DNA from 3 places in the Thiomonas sp. UBA7699 genome. Region 1 is predicted to be linked to each of the others. Evidence: predicted binding sites of a transcription regulator. Region 1 holds the regulator's gene; each other region holds the start of a gene.
The links. The regulator LexA, encoded in region 1, represses DNA repair genes until DNA is damaged. The targets are predictions, from matches to a motif close to ACTGTATNNNNATACAGT.

Region 1 (6,271 bases):
AATTCGCCCGACAAAGGCCGTGCTCGAACGCAGCAGCGCCTGCGCGTTCAGGCCGCAGACCATTTGCGCCGATTCACTGGCCTGGGTGAACTGCAACTGCCCGGCGCGCTGGCTGAGCTGGAACACCAGACCGAAGCCAGAGAGCGGATGCGCGGCCCAGGGCGTATCGTCCGAAGACAGATCTTGAACGGGTGGAGGAGGGCTTTGGAACGGGGGCACGGAGGGCAGCCAGGAGTGGAATTTACATTCCACTTAACGGCGCGCCCTCAGAAAACTTGAATTCTCAGCGGATCGAGACAGTCGTAAATCTGCCGCTGGGGCATGGAGCGCAGCCAGGTGAGCTGGCGTTTGGCGAGCTGGCGGGTGGCGGCGATGGCCTGCTCGCGGAACTGCTCGGCGCTGATGTCGCCGTCCAGATAATGCCAGGCCTGGCGGTAGCCCACGGCGCGGATCGAGGGCAGCGCGGGGCTGAGGTCGCCGCGCTGGCGCAGTGCGCGCACTTCGTCAAGAAACCCGGCGGCCAGCATCTGCTCGAAGCGTTGGGCGATGCGCGCGTGCAGCACGCTGCGATCAGAAGGTTCCAGCGAGAGGATGCGCAGGGGCAGGTGGCCGTCATCCGCGCGCCCGGCAGCCAGATGCGCCGATAGAGGCCGACCGCTGAGTTGCCACACTTCCAGCGCGCGCTGGATGCGCTGGGCGTCGCCCGGAGCAAGGCGGGCGGCGGTGAGCGGATCGACTGCGGCTAGCCGGGCGTGCAGCGCGGGCCAGCCGAGCCGGGCGGCCTCGGCGTCGAGTTCGGCGCGCACGGCAGGGTCGGCCTGCGGCAGTTCGGACAGGCCGGATTGCAGCGCCTTGAGGTAGAGCAGGGTGCCGCCGACGATCAGGGGCTGGGCACCGCGCTGGCGGATTTCCTGGATAAGCCGGCGCGCGTCCGCAGCGAATTGCGCCGCGCTGTAGCTTTGCGACGGGTCGAGGATGTCGAGCAAGTGGTGCACGGCCTGGACGCGCTCCTCAAGACCGGGCTTGGCGGTGCCGATATCCATGCCGCGATAGACCAGCGCCGAGTCCATACTGATGAGTTCCACGGTTTCGCCGCGCAGCCGGGCCTGCTGGACGAGTTGCAAAGCCGCGGCGGTTTTGCCGCTGGCGGTCGGGCCGACGAGGCAGAGAACAGGCTGGGCAGTTTGCTGCGTCACGGCTTGAATCGGGGCTTCAACGCCCGCGCAGGAATAGGGCGTCGAGGTCGGCCAGGCCGATCTGCCGCCAGGTGGGGCGGCCGTGGTTGCACTGGTCGGCGCGTTCGGTGCGCTCCATATCGCGCAGCAGGCCGTTCATTTCTGCGAGCGTGAGCTGTCGGTTGGCGCGCACCGCGCCGTGGCAGGCCATGCTGGAGAGCAGGGCGTTGCGCCGCTCCTGAAGGCGGCTGCTGGTGCCTTGCGAAATGAGATCGGCCAGCAAACCGCGAGCCAGGCGAATGGGGTCGGCGTGCGCCAGCAGCGTGGGCGTGGCGCGCACCACCAGGCTGCTGGGGCCGGCCCGGTCGAGCTCGACGCCGAGCGACCGCAGGGCATCGGCATGATCTTCCGCCGCGCCCATTTCGGCATCGCTCGCGGCGAATGCAGCCGGGATCAGCAAGGGTTGCACCGCCACCGGCACATCGGCCTGTTCCGCAGCTTTCAGCCGTTCGTACACGATGCGCTCGTGCGCCGCGTGCATGTCCACGATCACCAGCCCGTGGCGGTTCTGCGCCAGGATGTAAATGCCCAGAAGCTGCGCCAGGGCGAAGCCGAGGGGGAAGTCGTCAGGCTGGGCGGCGGCCAGGTCGGTGGCTTGCGCGTAGGGGCGAGGCGCGGCGCTGTCCTGTGCCTGCAAGGGCGGTGCGCCCGTCGTTGCCAAGGGGGCATAAGCGCGCGAGAGCGCATCCCAGGGGCTCGGGTTAGGGCTCGGCCTCGCCATGCCGAAGGGAAGCGTGGCAGTCGCGGGCAGGGCGGATGGCGGCCCTTCCCACGCGGTGGGCGGTGCGGCGGGATGCGAGGAAGACGCCTCACCGACCACCCGGGCCAGCACCTGCTCGACGGCATGACGCACGGCCTGATGCACTGCGGAGCTGTCGCGGAACCGGACTTCCGACTTGGCCGGATGCACATTCACATCGACCAGATCAGACGGCAGATCGAGCAGCAGGGCGTACTGCGGCTGCAAGGCGCCGTGCAGCACGTCGGCGTATGCGGCGCGCACGCCGTGGGCCACGGTGCGGTCGCGCACCCAGCGGTTGTTGACGATGATGTGCTGCACATCGGCACGGGCGCGAGCCGCGGTGGGCTCGCAGATCAGCCCGCGTACGGCGAGCGGACCGATCTGGGCGGAGACCGGCAGGGCGTGCGCGGTGAAGGCCTCTCCCAGCACGGCGGCGAGACGGTCGAGCCCGTGCGGCGAAGGGTCGCGCTCGAATTGCAGCTTGAGTTGCCCGTCATGCCAAAGCCGCAGGGCGATCTGGGGATGGGCGATGGCGGCGCGCTTGAACACGTCGGCGCACCAGGCATATTCCGTTTGCGGCGATTTGAGAAATTTGCGGCGCGCCGGCAGGTTGAAAAACAACTGCCGCAAGGTCACTCGCGTGCCCTGTTGCGCCGCTGTGGGTTGCACCGCGGAGACCTGACCTGCGCTGGCGTGAATGCGCGCCCCATCGGCCCCGGCGCGGCGGCTGATGATCTCGATTTCGGCCACGGCGGCCATGGCTGCGAGCGCCTCGCCGCGGAAGCCGAGATGCGCGGCGTGGTGCAATTCGTCGAGATCGGCGATTTTGCTGGTGGCGTGGCGCAGCAGCGCCAGGGGCAACTCTTCGGCCGGAATGCCGCAACCATCATCTTCGACCTGCACGCTGCCCAGCCCACCCTGTTCGAGGCGCACGGTGAGAGCGCTGGCGCCCGAATCGATGGCGTTGTCGAGCAGTTCGCGCAGGGCCGAAGCCGGGCGTTCGATAACTTCGCCGGCGGCAATCTGGCTGATGAGCACGTCCGGCAGCGGACGAATCGGGCGTTGGGGTTGCAGCAAGGCAGGGATACGGAAAGGGTGGCGAGGCCGCAGCGTGGCGGCGACCGTCCCCTCGTTGAGGGGCTTGGAGACGGGATCAACGAGAGGAGAAACGACAAGTTGGCTCAGTATACTTTTCAGGCTGTGCATAGGCCCATAGCGCTCGGTGGCGCTCAGCCCCGGCTCAGTTTTCCGGCGCAGCATCTGCGTCTTCGGCCTTTCATAGGCTCTCTTCCGGCTTTCAGCCCAAACCGCATGGATCCCCACGCTCTCATCGACCTCATTCTGCACTTCGACGTGCATCTGGCGCAGTTCATCGCGGCGTACGGCCCCTGGGTGTACGGGCTGCTCTTCGGCATTGTGTTCGTCGAAACCGGGCTGGTGATCATGCCGTTTCTGCCGGGCGACTCGATGTTGTTCGTGGTGGGTGCGTTTGCGGCCACCGGGGCGCTCAGCCTGCCGGGGGTGATCGCCGTGCTCTGGCTAGGCGCCGTGCTGGGCGACAGCCTGAACTACCAGATCGGCAAGGCCATCGGCCATAAGGTTTTTTCGTGGCCGGACTCACGCTGGTTCAACCGGCGCGCCTTTGAAAAGGCGCACGCCTTTTACGAAAAATATGGCGGCATCACCATCGTGGCCGCGCGGTTCATGCCCTTCATTCGAACCTTCGCCCCGTTTGTGGCGGGCGTGGCCGAGATGTCGTATGGCAAGTTTCTGGCCTACAACATGCTGGGCGCCACACTCTGGACGGGGCTGCTGGTCATGGCGGGTTATCTGTTCGGCAACATTCCGTGGATCAAACACAATTTGGGTGTCATGACCATTGCCATCATCGTGCTGTCGCTGCTACCCGCGGTGTGGGGTTGGTGGAAATCACGTCGGCAGGTGTCGGCGGTCTGAAGCGGCGGTCTGACGCAAACGCCTGCTGCTAGTTGTGCGCGCTGTGAACTTCATTGCAGCGAGCCGCGCAGCAGGCCGACGGCGAGTCCCTCAATGGCGAAGGGCTGGCTGGCATCGACGCGGATGGGGGCGAACTCGGGGTTGGCCGGTAGAAGCTCGATGTGATCGGCTTGCAGGCGAAGGCGCTTGACCGTGACCTCGTCGCCGATGCGGGCCACCACGATCTGTCCGCTTTGCGCCGTCTGGCTGCTTTTGACGGCCAGCATGTCGCCGTCGAGAATGCCGGCATCGCGCATGCTCATGCCGCGAACCTTGAGCAGATAGTCAGGGCGCACCGAGAAGGCGCCGGGATCGACGTTGAGCGTCTGCTCGATATGCTCTTGCGCGAGGATGGGATGCCCCGCAGCGACGCGACCGACCAGCGGCAGGCAGAGCTGCTCGGCGCCAGGCAGCGCGAGTTGCAGCCCATGAGAGAGATCCGCACGCAACCCACTCGCACGCCCCCCCATGGCGCCGGAGGTTTTCCCGGACGTTGTCATCGACGGCGAGGCGCGCTGCGATTCGGTGATGCGAATGCCGCGCGACGCTCCGGGCGTGAGCTCGATCACGCCCTTGCGCGCGAGCGCCTGCAAATGATCTTCTGCCGCATTGGCCGAGCGGAATCCCAGCTTTGCGGCGATTTCGGCCCGGGTGGGCGGGTAGCCCAGTTCGCGCACGGAGGCGGTGATGAGATCGAGAATTTCCTGCTGGCGAGGGGTGAGTTTCGAGATGAGACGGCGCATGCGTGGGCTCCGGCAGTTGCACAATAAGTCAGCTTGATGGGCGAGGCCGATGGGCAAGGCTGATGAACGAGTTCGCCATGCGAGCCATGTCATCTTTTGGCCATGAAGACGCCCTGATCAGGCTTCCAGCTTGATGATTTTCACAGCACTGTAAATCAAAACAGTCTTTCTGCAAAGAGATTCACACATGACCGATTCTTTTTCTCGCGCGGCCTTGCCGCAGATTGTGGTGTTGGGAACAGGGGGCACGATCGCGGGCGCCGCGACGGGCGACCCCAGTCTGCCGGGTTACACCGCCGGGGTTTTGGGGGTCGACGCGTTGCTGCAAAGCGTGCCGGCGCTCGGCCGCCTGGCGCAAATCCACACCGACCAGGTGGCCAATCTCGACAGTAAGGACATGACCTTCGCGGTCTGGACGCAGTTGGCCGAACGCGTGGCCTACTGGCTGGCGCAGCCGCAAATTCAGGCCTGCGTCATCACCCACGGCACCGACACGCTGGAAGAAACCGCCTACTTTCTGCGTTTGGTGCTGGATACCGACAAGCCGGTGATCCTGACTGCTGCCATGCGTCCTGCCACGGCGCTGAACGCCGACGGCCCGCAGAACCTGCTCGATGCCGTGCGGGTGGCCGTGCATCCGGCAGCGCGGGGGCTGGGCGTGGTCTGTGTGTTGCACGGCGTGGTGCATGCTGCTCGCGACGTGACCAAGGCGAATACGCACGCGGTGGAAGCGTTTTCATCCGGCGAGCGCGGCCCGCTGGGTGAAGTGGACGGTGAGGCCTTGCGGCTTTGGCGACAACCCGTGCCGGAGGCCGGGGCGCCGTTTCCCCTACCTGCTGCGGGGGGCTGGCCGCGGGTGGAGTTGCTTACCAATGCGGCGGGCAGCGATAGTGCGCTGGTGTGCTGCCTGATTTCGAGCACGGCGCTTCAGCCCCGATTGGGCGGACTGGTCGTGGCCGGCACCGGGGGCGGCACGGTGCACCGCGAACTCGAGGCCGCGCTGCGCTGGGCCGAACAACAGGGCGTGCGGGTGAGGGTGGCGTCACGCGTCGGCCCGGTACGCGGCGGCGCCGATGACGGCCTCAATGCGGTGAAGCTGCGGGTGCGGCTGCAGCTGGAACTGGCCGCCCAGAACCAAGCAGAGCGTTGAACCCAGAATGTTCTCTCGGCGGGGCCAATTGATCCCCACCGGGGGCAGAAAGCTTGGGCCGGTGGGGCGAAAGAGCGGGGGGCGATTCCTCACCCTCTGCGATTCAGCCGCTTTGCAGAGAACTTAGGGTTGATCGACCAAGGTAAGGTTGCGCCGCACCGGGTTTGGATACCGGGCTTGGATGCCTACAGCGCGCGCCTTCGTGCGTGAGAGCATGAGAGACAAAATTGTGCAAAACGCCCTGTAGTCAGGTGTGCGGTTGTCACCGACATTACTGCGCAAGAGTGCTGGCCTGGGTTTCGCCGACCAGCGATTCGTAGCTGGCATAGAACGACAAAATGTAGGCTAGGAAAATGGCGATGGCCACGGGCATGCTGAGCATGGCGGCCAGGGTTTCACTGGCGCC
Region 2 (6,271 bases), on a different contig from region 1:
GTTCGAGATCGCCATGCGCGCCGTGGTCGGCCAGCAGATCGGCCTGCCGCAGGCGCGCCTCATTCTTGGCCGCCTGGCGCAGCGTCACGGCACCTCCGTGCCCGATGCGCCCGATGCGCCCGACGGTCTGCGCCGCACCTTGCCCGACGCGGCCACGCTCGCCGCCTGCACCCCCGAGGCGCTGCGCGCCTGCGGCCTGACCGGCGCCCGCGCCCTCAGCCTGCACGCGCTGGCGCTGGCCGTGACCGAGGGACGCGTGGCGCTGCAGCCGCTCGCCCCGGTCGAGCCCACGCTTGCGGCGCTGCAGGCTCTGCCCGGCATCGGCGACTGGACGGCGCAGGTGATTGCGCTGCGCGGTCTGGGCTGGCCGAATGCCTTTCCCGCCGGCGATTTGGTGTTGCGCAAACAACTCGGCCTGGCCCGTCCGGCCGACATGCTGGCCCATGCCGCGCGCTGGGCGCCGTGGCGGGGCTATGCCGCGGTGCATCTGTGGCGCCGCGCGACTGAAGGAGAAACATCGTGAAAGCCGTCTTGGTCATGGACAGCCCGCTGGGCGCGTTGCAACTCACCGCCGTGGAAGATGGGCTCACTGCCCTGAGTTTTCTCGACGACGCAAAGCCTCCAACCGCCGCCGACACACCTCTGCTGCAGCGCGCCCGCGAGCAACTTCAAGCCTATTTCAGCGGCGACGCCATCACCTTCGATCTGCCCTTGCGGCCCCAGGGCACGCCGTTCCAGCAGGCGGTCTGGCGGGCGCTGCAGACCGTACCCTACGGACAGACGATCAGCTATGCGCTGCTCGCGCAGCGGCTGGGCCTGCCCGCCAGCCATGCGCGCGCCGTGGGTGCGGCAGTGGGGCGCAACCCGCTGCTCATCATCGTGCCCTGCCACCGCATCATCGGCCATGACGGCAGCTCGACCGGCTACGCTGCCGGCCTGCCGCGCAAGCAGGCGCTGCTCGATCTCGAACGCGCCGCCTGAGCATGACGACCAGCGCTGCGCATCATCCGGATCACGCCCATGCCTTTCATCGAACTGTTTTTGCTCGCCGCCATCTGGGGCGCTTCTTTTCTTTTTCTGCGCATCGCCGTGCCCGAGTTCGGGCCGCTGCCGCTTATCGCGCTGCGCGTGGGCATCGCCTCGCTGGTGCTGCTGCCGGTGCTGCGAACCGCCGCGGCGCGCGCCCAGTTTCGCCACAAACTCTGGCCGCTGCTGGTCGTCGGGGTGACCAACTCTGCGTTGCCGTTCACCCTGTTCGCCGTGGGTGCGCTGCACTTGGGCGCGGGCTTCGAGGCCATACTGAATGCCACCACCCCGCTGTGGGCGGCGATGTTGGGGGCGACGCTGTTCGGCGCGCCGATCGGCCGGGCGCAGATCGTCGGGCTGGGCGTCGGCCTGCTCGGCGTGGTCGTGCTGGTGGGCGATCAGCCCGGCCTCTCGCAGGGGGCTGCGCCGTGGGCTGTTGCTGCGGTGCTGCTGGCGCCTGTGTCCTATGGCTTTGCCGTGCATTACGCCCGCCGCCATCTGGCCGGGGTCGATCCGGCGCTCACCGCGTTCGGCAGCCAGCTCACGGCCATGGTGCTGCTCGCTCTGCCCGCTGCATTCACCTGGCCTGCGCACGCGGTGCAGGGCGACATCTGGGCCGCCGTGGTGGCGCTGGGCGTGCTGTGCACCGGGCTGGCTTATGTGGTGTATTTCCGCCTCGTGGCGCAGGTCGGCGCGGCTTACGCCGCCTCGGTCACCTTCCTCATTCCGGTGTTCGGCATGCTCTGGGGCGCGCTGTTTCTGCAGGAAGCCGTCACCGGCGCCATGCTGGCGGGCTGCGCGATCATCCTGGCGGGCACCGCGCTGGCGAGCGGACAGTGGAAGCGGTTGGTGGGCCTGCGGGCGTAGGCCGTCCATCCCCGGCGGTTTGAGGCCGTGCAGGCGCTTAGGACGACGGCCTGTGCAGGCGACCTTCAGCTTCGCTTCAGGAACTCCGATCGCTGGAAAAGAACGAAAAAATCGCCGCGGCGACATCCATGCGCTGCGGCGTTGGATTCAGTTTGAGATAGGAGTTCGATCATGAAGATTCAATCCAAAATCCTGGTCGCAGCGCTGGCGATGACCCTGCCCGCGCTGGCCTTGGCAGCGCAGCCGCTTGCGGTGCGTTACGACGGGCATGACATGCCCATGCACCAGACGGTGGAGGTCATGCACACGGCCGCAGGCCCGGTGCAGGTCAAGACCTGGACTTGGCAAAGCCCGCAGGGCCATGCGCGGGTGGTGATCGAGCAAAGCTCGGGCGCAGCCGCCCCTGCCTGGGCGCTGCGGCAGATGCACGCGCAGTTTGCGCCGATGCAGCAGCTGATCGAGCGGGTGGACGCGCAGATGAATGCGCAGATGAACGCGGTGTTCGGGCCGATGTCCACCCTGCGTGTGCTGTTGCCGCAGTCGCCGTGGCCGATGCCGCCGGTGCTGCCCACGATGGTGCTGTTGACGCCGCTGCAAACCCCGCAAGCGCAACCGCCACAGCAGCACCCGGCGGCTCCGGCCGCGCATCCGGCGCAGCGCTGGCAGGCGTAAAACCCCCGCGCGGCAGCGCCGCTTGCAGCGGGCCACTTGCCAGCGTCATGACAGCATGAAATACTGTGTGTAAAAACAGTATTCCGGCGCGCCGTGCAAGCGGCGCGGGCTGCCATGACACTGCGTTGCCTGCTGGTCGATTTCAATTCCTACTTCGCCTCGGTGGAGCAGCAGCTTTGCCCTGAGTTGCGCGGGCGGCCGGTGGGCGTGGTGCCGATGCTGGCCGACACCACCTGCTGCATCGCTGCCAGCTACGAGGCCAAGGCGTTTGGTGTGAAGACGGGCACGCAGGTGGCCGAGGCGCGCCGGTTGTGCCCGGGCATCGTATTCGTGGTGGCGCGGCATGCCGAGTATGTGCAGATTCACCACCGCGCTGTGGCGGTGGTGGACACCATCGCGCCGGTGGAGCAAGTGCTGTCCATCGATGAGATGGCCTGCAGCCTGCCGATGGGCTGGACCAGCCGCGAGCGCGCCACGCAACTGGCGCTGCGCCTCAAGGCCGCGCTGCGCGAGGCGCTGGGCGAGTGCCTGCGTGTCTCGGTGGGCATCGCGCCCAATGTGTTTCTCGCCAAGCAGGCGTCCAATCTGCAAAAGCCCGACGGTCTGGTGGTGATCGACGCGAGCGATCTGCCCGGCCCGCTGCTGCGCATGCAGCTCACCGATCTCACCGGCATCAATGTGCGCATGCTCGCGCGGCTGCAGGCGCAGGGCATCCACAGCGTGGAGCAGCTCTGGCGGGCGCGGCGCGAGCAACTTCGCGTGGTGTGGGGCGGCATGGCGGGCGAGGCGTTTTACGACCGGCTGCACGGGCTGGCGTCTGGTGTGCAGGCCGCCAATCCGCGGCGTTCGCTCGGCCATTCGCATGTGCTGCCGCCGGAGATGCGCAGCGCCGAGGGCGCGCTGGCCGTGCTCGACCGCCTCACGCAAAAAGCCGCGATGCGCCTGCGCCGCGAGCACCTGCTGGCCGGCGCTATGACCGTGATGCTCAAGCTCACCCGTCGGCACGGCGAGCGTCTGCGTCCCGAGCGCGGCGCCCGCTTCGCGCCGACGGCCGACACCCGCGCCCTGCTGCACACCCTGCGCGAGCTGTGGCCCGGCATGGTGCCTGCGGGCTGGGCGCCGATGAAGGTGGCCATGCTGCTGCACGATCTGCGCCAGCCCGGGCAGACCAGCGCCAGCCTGTTCGAGGGCGATGTGCCCGGCTCGGCTGCGGAGCAGGCCGCGCTGTGGAGCGCGGTCGATGCCCTCAACGTGCGCTACGGCCGCCACACCATCTATTGCGGCAGCGGCTACCAGGGGCGGGAGGAAGCCCCCATGCGCATCGCGTTCAACCACATCCCCGATCTCGAAACGGAGGGGTAAATCGTGATCAGACCGCTTGCTGAACCTCTTTCGCCGGATGGCCCAGCAGGTTGACATGGGATTTCAGAAATTCGAGAAAAGTGGCGGCCACCACGGAGACGCGCTTTTCTTTCGATCTGACCAGGTACCAAGAGCGTCGAATAGGAAAACCTTCAACGTCGAGGACGCAAACCTGATGGTTCAAATGATCCTCGCCGATCGTACTGTCCGAGAGGATGGCAAGGCCCAGGCCGCCGGCCACCGCTTGTTTGATGGCCTCGTTGCTCCCCAATTCCATGCGAATGTTCGGGCGCACGCCATGCTCTTCGAAGAGTCGCTCCATCGTCAAACGCGTTCCAGAGCCCCGCTCTCGAACGAGAAAGTGCTCTTGCGCCAGTTCGGCAAAACGAACGGTGCGCCCCAACGTCGTCAGCCGGTGTGACGAGGGCGCCAAGACGACGAGCGAGTTTTCGAGAAAAGGCTCGCACTCGATGTTCATCCCATCGGGCGGGACGCCCATGACGTAAATGTCGTCTTGGTTGCGTGCAAGGCGCTCAAGCAGACGATCTCGGTTGATCACTTCCAGCGCAATGTCGATGCCGGGATATTGCGCGCAGAAGGGGCCGAGCAAGCGGGGCATGAAGTATTTGGTCGTGGTGACGGAGGCGATTCGGAGTCGACCTTTTTTCACCCCCTTCATGTCGGCAATGGTTTGCTCAAACCGGCCCCACGTTTCCAGCCAGTCGCCACAGGTGGCGTAGAGGTGCTCTCCGGCCTCGGTGAGAAAGACTTTCTTACCGATTTGCTCCAGCAGGGCAAGACCAATTTCATCGCTGAGCAAACGAATCTGCTTCGAGACCGTGGGTTGTGTCACATGAAGTTCTTCAGCGGCCCTCGAAAAGCTCCGCAGCCGTGCGACGGCCTCGAAGGTGCGCAACTGCCTCAAGCTGACATGCATCATGTCCGATCCTTTATGTATAGCTTTTTGTCTATGGTTTTTATTCTAATTATTCATTATTAATTTTGTCAGGTACTCCATAGACTGAGTTCCGCTGCACCACTGTTCTGCCGGAACAACCTCTAGGAGATATGCCATGTCGCCCTCATGGAATTCGCTCGGTCCACTGCTCGCCCTGTGCGTGCCCCTTGCCTTATTGGTCGTCGGCTGCGTTCCGACTGCGTGGGCCAACGCACGGCCTCGATTGATTGCACGGTTGAATGAAGCCATGGCCTGGCTGGCCTTCGTGCTGGCTATCACTGCTGGATTGCTCGGCACGCTGCAGGGCTCCACGCACACTTTCACCGTGGCATCCGCTGCGCTCCCTGCGGAACTGGGGCATCTGACCCTCTCGATTTATCTGAACGCGCTGACGATCATGATGCTGCTGCTGGTGTCCTTTGTGGGCGTGGTCGTATCGCGTTATTCCAAAAACTATCTTGCGGGCGACGCGCAACAGGGCCGGTTTCATAAGTGGCTCGCTTTGACCCTGGCCAGCATTCTCAGCTTGATCGTGTCGGGCAATCTTTTGATGTTCGCCTTGGCATGGATCGCCACCAGTCTGAGCTTGCATCAGCTTTTGATGTTTTACAGAAAGCGGCCGATTGCCGTGCTGTCTGCACACAAAAAATTCGTCGCCAGCCGCATCAGTGATGCCAGCCTTCTGCTCGCTATCGTTTTGATTGGCTCGACACTCCACACGCTGGAGTTCGAGCGCCTGTTTCAACTGATGGCGGCGTTCAGAGGCGAGATGCCGATGAAACTGCAGATCGCGAGTTACCTCATTGTTTTGAGCGCGGCATTGAAATCGGCGCAGTTTCCTCTGCATGGCTGGCTGCTGCAGGTCATGGAAGCACCGACACCGGTGTCGGCGCTTCTCCATGCGGGCATCGTGAATGCCGGAGCTTTTTTGGTGATTCGCATGAGCCCCATCCTGTCGCATTCCACAGGAGCGCTCGTCGCGCTGACCCTCATCGGGCTGGTCACCCTGGTGCTTGCTTCCCTGGTGATGTTGACGCAAACCAGCGTCAAGGTCTCTCTTGCCTGGTCAACCACTGCACAGATGGGATTCATGCTGCTCGAATGCGGCCTCGGGCTGTATAGCCTCGCCATGCTGCATCTCGTTGCACACTCGCTTTATAAAGCCCATGCTTTTCTGGCATCGGGCAGTGCAGTCGATGCCTTTCGGGCGCCCGCCCTGCAAGCGTCCCCCAAAGGCTTTGATCTTGTGCGGCTGATTGCCGCCCTCGCGCTTGGCGTGACCGCGTCACTCGGTATCGGCTCGCTATTGGGTGTCTATTGGCACGGGCAGGACACCTTGCTCGTTGTGGGCGTCATTCTGGCGGTGTCCATGAGTCAACTCGTGTT
Region 3 (6,271 bases), on a different contig from region 1:
CAGCTTTTCGCCCGGCGCGTCCATCACCCCCGACATCGCCGAGGCTGCGCAGAACGCCGCAGCCACCGTGGCGGAGGGGCTGGACTATGTCGGCGTGCTCTGCGTGGAATTTTTCGTGCTGCGCGATGGTCGCCTGCTGGCTAACGAAATCGCGCCGCGTCCGCACAACTCCGGCCATCACACCATCGACTCCTGCACCGTGTCGCAGTTCGAGCTGCAGTGGCGCACCCTGGTGAACGCGCCGTTGCTAGTGCCCAGGCAGCACAGCGCCACTGTCATGCTCAACCTGCTGGGCGATCTCTGGTTCGACGCCACCGGCCAGCAGCGCGAGCCCGACTGGGCCACCGTGTTGGCGCAACCCGGCGCGCATCTGCACCTCTACGGCAAGCACGCGCCGCGCGAGGGCCGCAAGATGGGCCACCTCACCTGCACGGCGGCCACCCCTGCCGAAGCGCGCCAGACCGCGCTGCACGCCTGCACCGTTCTCGGCCTGGAGCCGTTCTGAGGTGAGCGAGGTGAACACCGACGCCCAAGTGCGTCCGCGCGAGATCATCGAGGCCGTGCGGCGTCTGGAGGCGGGCGAACTGGTCGGTCTGCCGACTGAAACCGTTTACGGCCTGGCCGCCGACGCCGAGAACGTGCAGGCCGTCGCCAGAATCTATGCCGCGAAGGGGCGGCCTGCCGACCACCCCGTGATCGTGCATATCCACCGCGCCGCCGATCTGGGGCATTGGGCGTCCGAAGTGCCTGAAACCGCGCGCAAACTTGCCGCCGCCTTCTGGCCCGGGCCGCTCACCTTGATTCTGCCGCGCAAACCCGGCGTGGCCGACGCCTGCGCCGGTGGACAGAACACCATCGGTCTGCGCTGCCCCTCCCATCCCGTCGCCCAGGCCGTGCTGGCGATTTTCAAAGGCGGGCAGGGCGGGTTGGCGGCGCCGTCGGCCAACCGCTTCGGCCGCATCAGCCCCACCACGGCGGCGCATGTGCATGCAGAACTCGGCGACGACCTGCTGGTGCTCGACGGCGGCGCCTGCGCCGTGGGCATCGAGAGCACCATCGTCGATTGCACCGCGCAACCGCCGCGCATCCTGCGCCCGGGGCAGTTGCAGGCGGCTGACATCGCGCAAACCCTGGGCGTGGCCGAGGCCGACTTGCTGCGCCCGGCAGAATCTGCCCCGCGTGTGGCGGGCGTGCTGCCGGCGCATTACGCCCCGCGCACACCGCTGCAGTGGTGTTCACGCGAGCAAATCAATGCACGCTGGGAGATTGGCACGAGCGCGGGGCGGCGCATCGGGGTGCTGGCATTCCCGCCGCAGCCACTTGCGCCCCATCCCTCATGGGTCACGCTGCCTGCCGATCCTGCTGCCTATGCGCAACAGCTTTACGCTGTTTTACGCAGACTAGATGCGGCAGGGCTCGAGGAGATTTGCGTTGAAGTCTTGCCGCCATCGCCTGCGTGGCTGGCGCTGCGCGACCGGCTGACGCGCGCAGTGCATGGCTCGGGTCGCTGACGTCCTGCAAGAGCGGGTGGTTCGCCACAAAAGGCGAACATGTATCCTTTTGTTGCAAATCGGCAAACCTGTGGCAAATGCGCAGTACCACTCTTGCGACGCCATTTTCCTTCGGCTACGCTAAAGCGAACGGTCGTTCTTTTTTTGACCCGCCCGCCTGCAGGCCAGCAGGCATACAACAATGTTTGAGGAGATGTTCATGCGGAATCGTGTCTGGATTGCGCTGGCCTTGGCCAGTGCCTTGGGCTTGGCAGGTTGCGGCGGCGGCGGAAATCCTTCTCCGCCCTCGCTGGCCTCCGTGGCGAGTGTGAATTCGGCCAGCACGGCGCCGGCCGCGCCGCCGAGCGGCGGGTTCAAGCAGATTGTGGCGTTTGGCGATAGTTTGTCCGACGACGGTGCGTACACCTTGGCGGCGGTCAGCACCTATGGCGCAACCGTGCCGTTTACCGGCTTGCCCTATCCCGCAGGAGGGCAGTTCACCGTCAATGGCGATACCACCGGCAACTGGACGGGGGTTCTGGCCTCCAGCCTGAAACTGGGTTTGACGCCTAATGTGATTGGCTATGGCACCCCCTCCGGCGTGATGTATCTCGGAGCGACCGGGCCGACCTCGACGCCTACGTTCTGTGCTTTCAGCGCGCCGCCTTCTTCCGGGCAAGCCACTTGCACCAATTTTGCTCAGGGCGGTTCCATGGTGAGCAACGCGAATGGCATCGGCCACAGCGGCGGGGCTTTGACCCTGCCGGTCACCGCACAAGTGCAAAATTATCTCGCGCAGTTCAATGGCAGTTTCAACAGCAATCAGTTGGTCACCGTGCTGGCGGGCAATAACGACATTTTTACGGCTCTGGGTACGGTAAGCGCCACAGTGACGCAAGCCGTCACGCAGGCAGTCACAAGCGCCCTGCAGCAAAACCCCAATCTGACGCAGGCGCAGATTGCGCAAATCCAAGCGCAGGCGCAGCAATCCGCAACCACTTCTGCAGTCAGTAACGCGCAGAACACCGTCGCGACCGCGGCCGATGAACTGGCTGCTCAAATCAAGCTCATCACCAGCAAAGGGGCGAAGTATGTGATGGTCTACACCTTGCCGGACTCATCGCAGACGCCATTCGGACGCGGTTTGCCCTACACCGGTCTGACGCCGCCGCAAACGCCTCCTGCCGGTTATGTGTGCGACAACACCAACACGGGAGCGCCTTGCTATCTGCTTTCCAATTTGGTGCAGGTGTTCAATCAGCGTTTGTTGAACGATCTACAGGGGCAGCCGGTCAAGGTGCTCGATGGCTACAGCCTGCTCAACCAGGAGGTCACCAATCCGGCGCAATTCGGTTTCACCAACGTGACTACCCCTTGGTGTAACCCGGCGACCACGAGCTCTCTGTTGTGCAACGTCAACACCCCGTATGCTGCCGCCGGCGCCAGTGCGGCGAATTTGGGCACATGGCTGTTTGCCGATACCGTTCACCCCACACCCGCTGGTTACAAAATCATTGCTAGCACAACATTGCAGGCGATGAAGGGTTTTGGCTGGATTTCGCAATGACAACGAGGAGACGAGCAATGAATGCCTTACAACGCACTGTACTGGGCAGCATTTTTTCCGCCGCCAGCTTCGCTCTTCTGCCCACCGCGCATGCCGATGATTTTCCGAAAAATATCATCTATGTCGGCGCTGCCTATCTCAATAACCATCCTAGCCAGCCGAATTTGAGCGGCTACAACACCCCGCCCAATCTCAATTTGGCGGAGGGCAATGCCACGACTCTCGGTTTAGGGTACGTGCGCAACCTACCCGGGCCGTGGAGTTTCGAGCTGGCGCTGGGTTATCCGCCCACGGTGCGCACCTATGCAGAGGGCAGCGGCTGGCGCACGCTCAGTGGCGTTGGTGTGACCGATGTGGATGTGTACTCGCCAACGGCCTTCATCAACTTCCACATTCGAGGAAAAGAGGCGAAGTGGGACCCCTTCGTCGGCTTGGGCGTCAACTACACGTGGTTTCGTAACACCAAGGCATTGCCGCCGCTTGAGCATGCGCAAGGGCCAACCGATATCCATCTATCGAGCGATTTGACCTGGGCCGCCCACATTGGTCTGATCTATCGCTTCAATTCGCGTTGGTCGTTGGTGAGTACCGTTGCTTATTCGGATGTGCGCAGCACGCTGACCTCCACCTCATACACGCGGGATCGCTCGGTCATCACCAGCCAGGCGTCGACGAACATCAAGTTCAATCCGGTGGTCTACACCTTGGCAGTGGGCTATAGTTTTTAAAAGCTTGCTCACGCTGCAAGTTTTGGAAAGAGGGGGGCTTCGGCCCTCTTTTTTTGGGGCGCCGGAAGCAGAAAAAATCTGTCTTTATATACAGCTGTGCTACATTGCGGCGCAGTGCTATTCAGACTTGAGGACCATGCCATGGAACAGGGGAAATCCGCAGTGAATCCAGAAAAAGCCAAGGCGCTTGCCGCCGCGCTGTCGCAGATTGAAAAGCAGTTCGGCAAGGGCACCATCATGCGCATGGATGATGGCGAGGCGCAGCGCGACATTCAGGTGGTGTCCACCGGCTCGCTGGGCCTGGACATCGCCCTGGGCGTAGGCGGCTTGCCGCGCGGCCGGGTGGTGGAAATCTACGGGCCAGAGTCCTCGGGCAAGACCACGCTCACCCTGCAGGTCATTGCCGAAATGCAGAAGCTCGGCGGCACTTGCGCCTTCATCGATGCCGAGCATGCGCTCGACGTGCAATACGCCTCCAAACTCGGGGTGCAACTACCCGATTTGCTGATTTCCCAGCCCGATACCGGCGAGCAGGCGCTTGAAATCGTCGACGCGCTGGTGCGCTCCGGCTCGGTGGACATGATCGTGATCGACTCGGTGGCTGCGCTCACGCCCAAGGCCGAAATCGAGGGCGAGATGGGCGATTCGCTGCCGGGTCTGCAGGCCCGGCTGATGAGCCAGGCGCTACGCAAGCTCACCGCCAACATCAAGCGCACCAACTGCCTGGTCATTTTCATCAACCAGATCCGCATGAAAATCGGTGTGATGTTCGGCAATCCCGAAACGACGACCGGCGGCAACGCGCTCAAGTTCTACTCCTCGGTGCGCCTAGACATCCGTCGCATCGGCGCCATCAAGAAGGGCGAAGAAGTCGTCGGCTCTGAAACCCGGGTGAAGGTGGTGAAGAACAAGGTGGCGCCGCCGTTCAAACAGGCGGAGTTCGACATCCTCTATGGCGAAGGTATTTCGCGTGAAGGCGAAATCGTTGACCTGGGGGTGCTGGCCAAACTGGTGGAGAAGTCCGGCTCCTGGTATGCCTACAACGGCGAGAAAATCGGCCAGGGCAAGGACAACGCGCGCGAATTTCTCAAGTCAAATCCCGACATCGCCCGCGAGATCGAAAACAAGGTCCGCGCCAGCCTCGGCGTGCCTGAGGCCAATGCGCTGATGACGGCCGATATGTCCGAGGAAGAGCAAGACTGAGTCCGTTGCCATGAGTCTGCCTCGCGCCCAGCCTTCTTTGCGAGCGCGGGCCGTGCGCTATCTCTCGCAACGGGAGCACAGCCCGTTGGAACTGCGGCGCAAGCTGCTGCGCTATTGCGAGGCGCCCGAAGAGGTCGAGGCCCTGCTCGCCAGTCTGGAGCAGGCGGGTCTGCTCAGCAGTGAGCGTTTTGCCCAGTCGCTCATTCATCGGCGGCAGCAGCGCTACGGCAATTTGCGCATCGCACAAGAACTCGACGCGCACGGCCTATCGTCCGATGCCACGGCAAATCTGCGTCAGTCCCTGAAAGACAGCGAACTGACTCGCGCCCAAGCCGCTTGGGCGCGAAAATTCCAGGCGCTTCCGCAAGACGCTGCCGAGCGGGCCAAACAGGCTCGTTTTTTGACTCAACGTGGCTTCAGCGGGGACGCCGTCCGCGCGGTTTTGCGCGGCGAGGGCACGGAAGACGTCGACTGACTTGCTGCGCCGCAGCAGGCTGCTACACTGATTCTTGCGCTTCATCAAAAATTGATCCACCATGCGCGACACTCCTGCCGCCCCGTCTTCGCCCAATCGCCGTCTGGTTCACCGCCGCAGTCTCAGTATCGAGGTCTATGCGCGAGAGGATGGCTTGTGGGATCTGCAGGCCGAATTGCGGGACGTGAAAACGCGCGATCTCACCCTGTCCGAACGGATCCGCCCGGCGGGCATTCCGGTGCATGACATGTTACTCATCGTCACCATCGACGACGCGCTCGACATCGTCGATGCCCGCTCGCACACTCTGTTCAGCCCTTACGACACCTGCGGCGATCACGATGACGCCTACCGGCGGCTGATCGGCCTCAATCTGCTGCGCGGATTTCGTTCCGCTGTGCGCGAGCGCCTGGGCGGCGTGCTGGGCTGCACCCATCTCACCGAATTGACGCAAGTGCTGCCGACCGCAGCCATTCAAGGGTTGGCCGGGCTGGCGACGATTACCTTGCCGGAGCCTCAAGAAAGCGCAGGGCCGCCCCAAGCTTTCTTGATCCCCTCGGGGGGCGGGTCGGCGAGCCGACCCAGGGGGCGTTTAGACACGGAGCGTGCCGCCGGTATGCCTTTTCAGCTCAACCGCTGCCACGCCCTGCGGCTGGACAGTCCAGCAGTCGCCGAGTTTTATCCCCGTTGGGCGCAGCAAACTGCGCAGCAACGCACCGAAGGCACAATGCCTGCACCACAAGTCGAGGACGAGACGCCATGAAAATTCATGAATATCAGGCCAAGCAACTATTAAGAGTACACGGTG

Region 2: the regulator LexA is predicted to act here: its motif matches at 2,628-2,645, upstream of B3H47_RS04285 (Y-family DNA polymerase).
Region 3: the regulator LexA is predicted to act here: its motif matches at 3,863-3,880, upstream of recA (recombinase RecA).

What each region holds. Positions count from the first base shown of each region.
Region 1 covers NZ_DLGH01000024.1:27,063-33,333, forward strand. The annotation lists gene B3H47_RS10660 (histidine kinase) at 1-219, opposite strand, end outside; gene miaA (tRNA (adenosine(37)-N6)-dimethylallyltransferase MiaA) at 267-1,196, opposite strand; gene mutL (DNA mismatch repair endonuclease MutL) at 1,213-3,051, opposite strand; gene B3H47_RS10675 (DedA family protein) at 3,289-3,933, shown strand; gene lexA (transcriptional repressor LexA) at 3,984-4,703, opposite strand; gene B3H47_RS10685 (asparaginase) at 4,903-5,865, shown strand; gene B3H47_RS10690 (BPSS1780 family membrane protein) at 6,137-6,271, opposite strand, start outside.
Region 2 covers NZ_DLGH01000010.1:41,310-47,580, reverse strand. The annotation lists gene B3H47_RS04305 (AlkA N-terminal domain-containing protein) at 1-523, shown strand, start outside; gene B3H47_RS04300 (methylated-DNA--[protein]-cysteine S-methyltransferase) at 520-981, shown strand; gene B3H47_RS04295 (DMT family transporter) at 1,021-1,893, shown strand; gene B3H47_RS04290 (hypothetical protein) at 2,065-2,565, shown strand; gene B3H47_RS04285 (Y-family DNA polymerase) at 2,680-3,927, shown strand; gene B3H47_RS04280 (LysR family transcriptional regulator) at 3,935-4,867, opposite strand; gene B3H47_RS04275 (NADH-quinone oxidoreductase subunit L) at 5,001-6,271, shown strand, end outside.
Region 3 covers NZ_DLGH01000019.1:23,628-29,898, forward strand. The annotation lists gene B3H47_RS08335 (5-(carboxyamino)imidazole ribonucleotide synthase) at 1-505, shown strand, start outside; gene B3H47_RS08340 (L-threonylcarbamoyladenylate synthase) at 507-1,511, shown strand; gene B3H47_RS08345 (SGNH/GDSL hydrolase family protein) at 1,711-3,057, shown strand; gene B3H47_RS08350 (OmpW/AlkL family protein) at 3,075-3,785, shown strand; gene recA (recombinase RecA) at 3,927-4,988, shown strand; gene recX (recombination regulator RecX) at 4,999-5,463, shown strand; gene B3H47_RS08365 (DUF2889 domain-containing protein) at 5,525-6,226, shown strand; gene sucC (ADP-forming succinate--CoA ligase subunit beta) at 6,223-6,271, shown strand, end outside.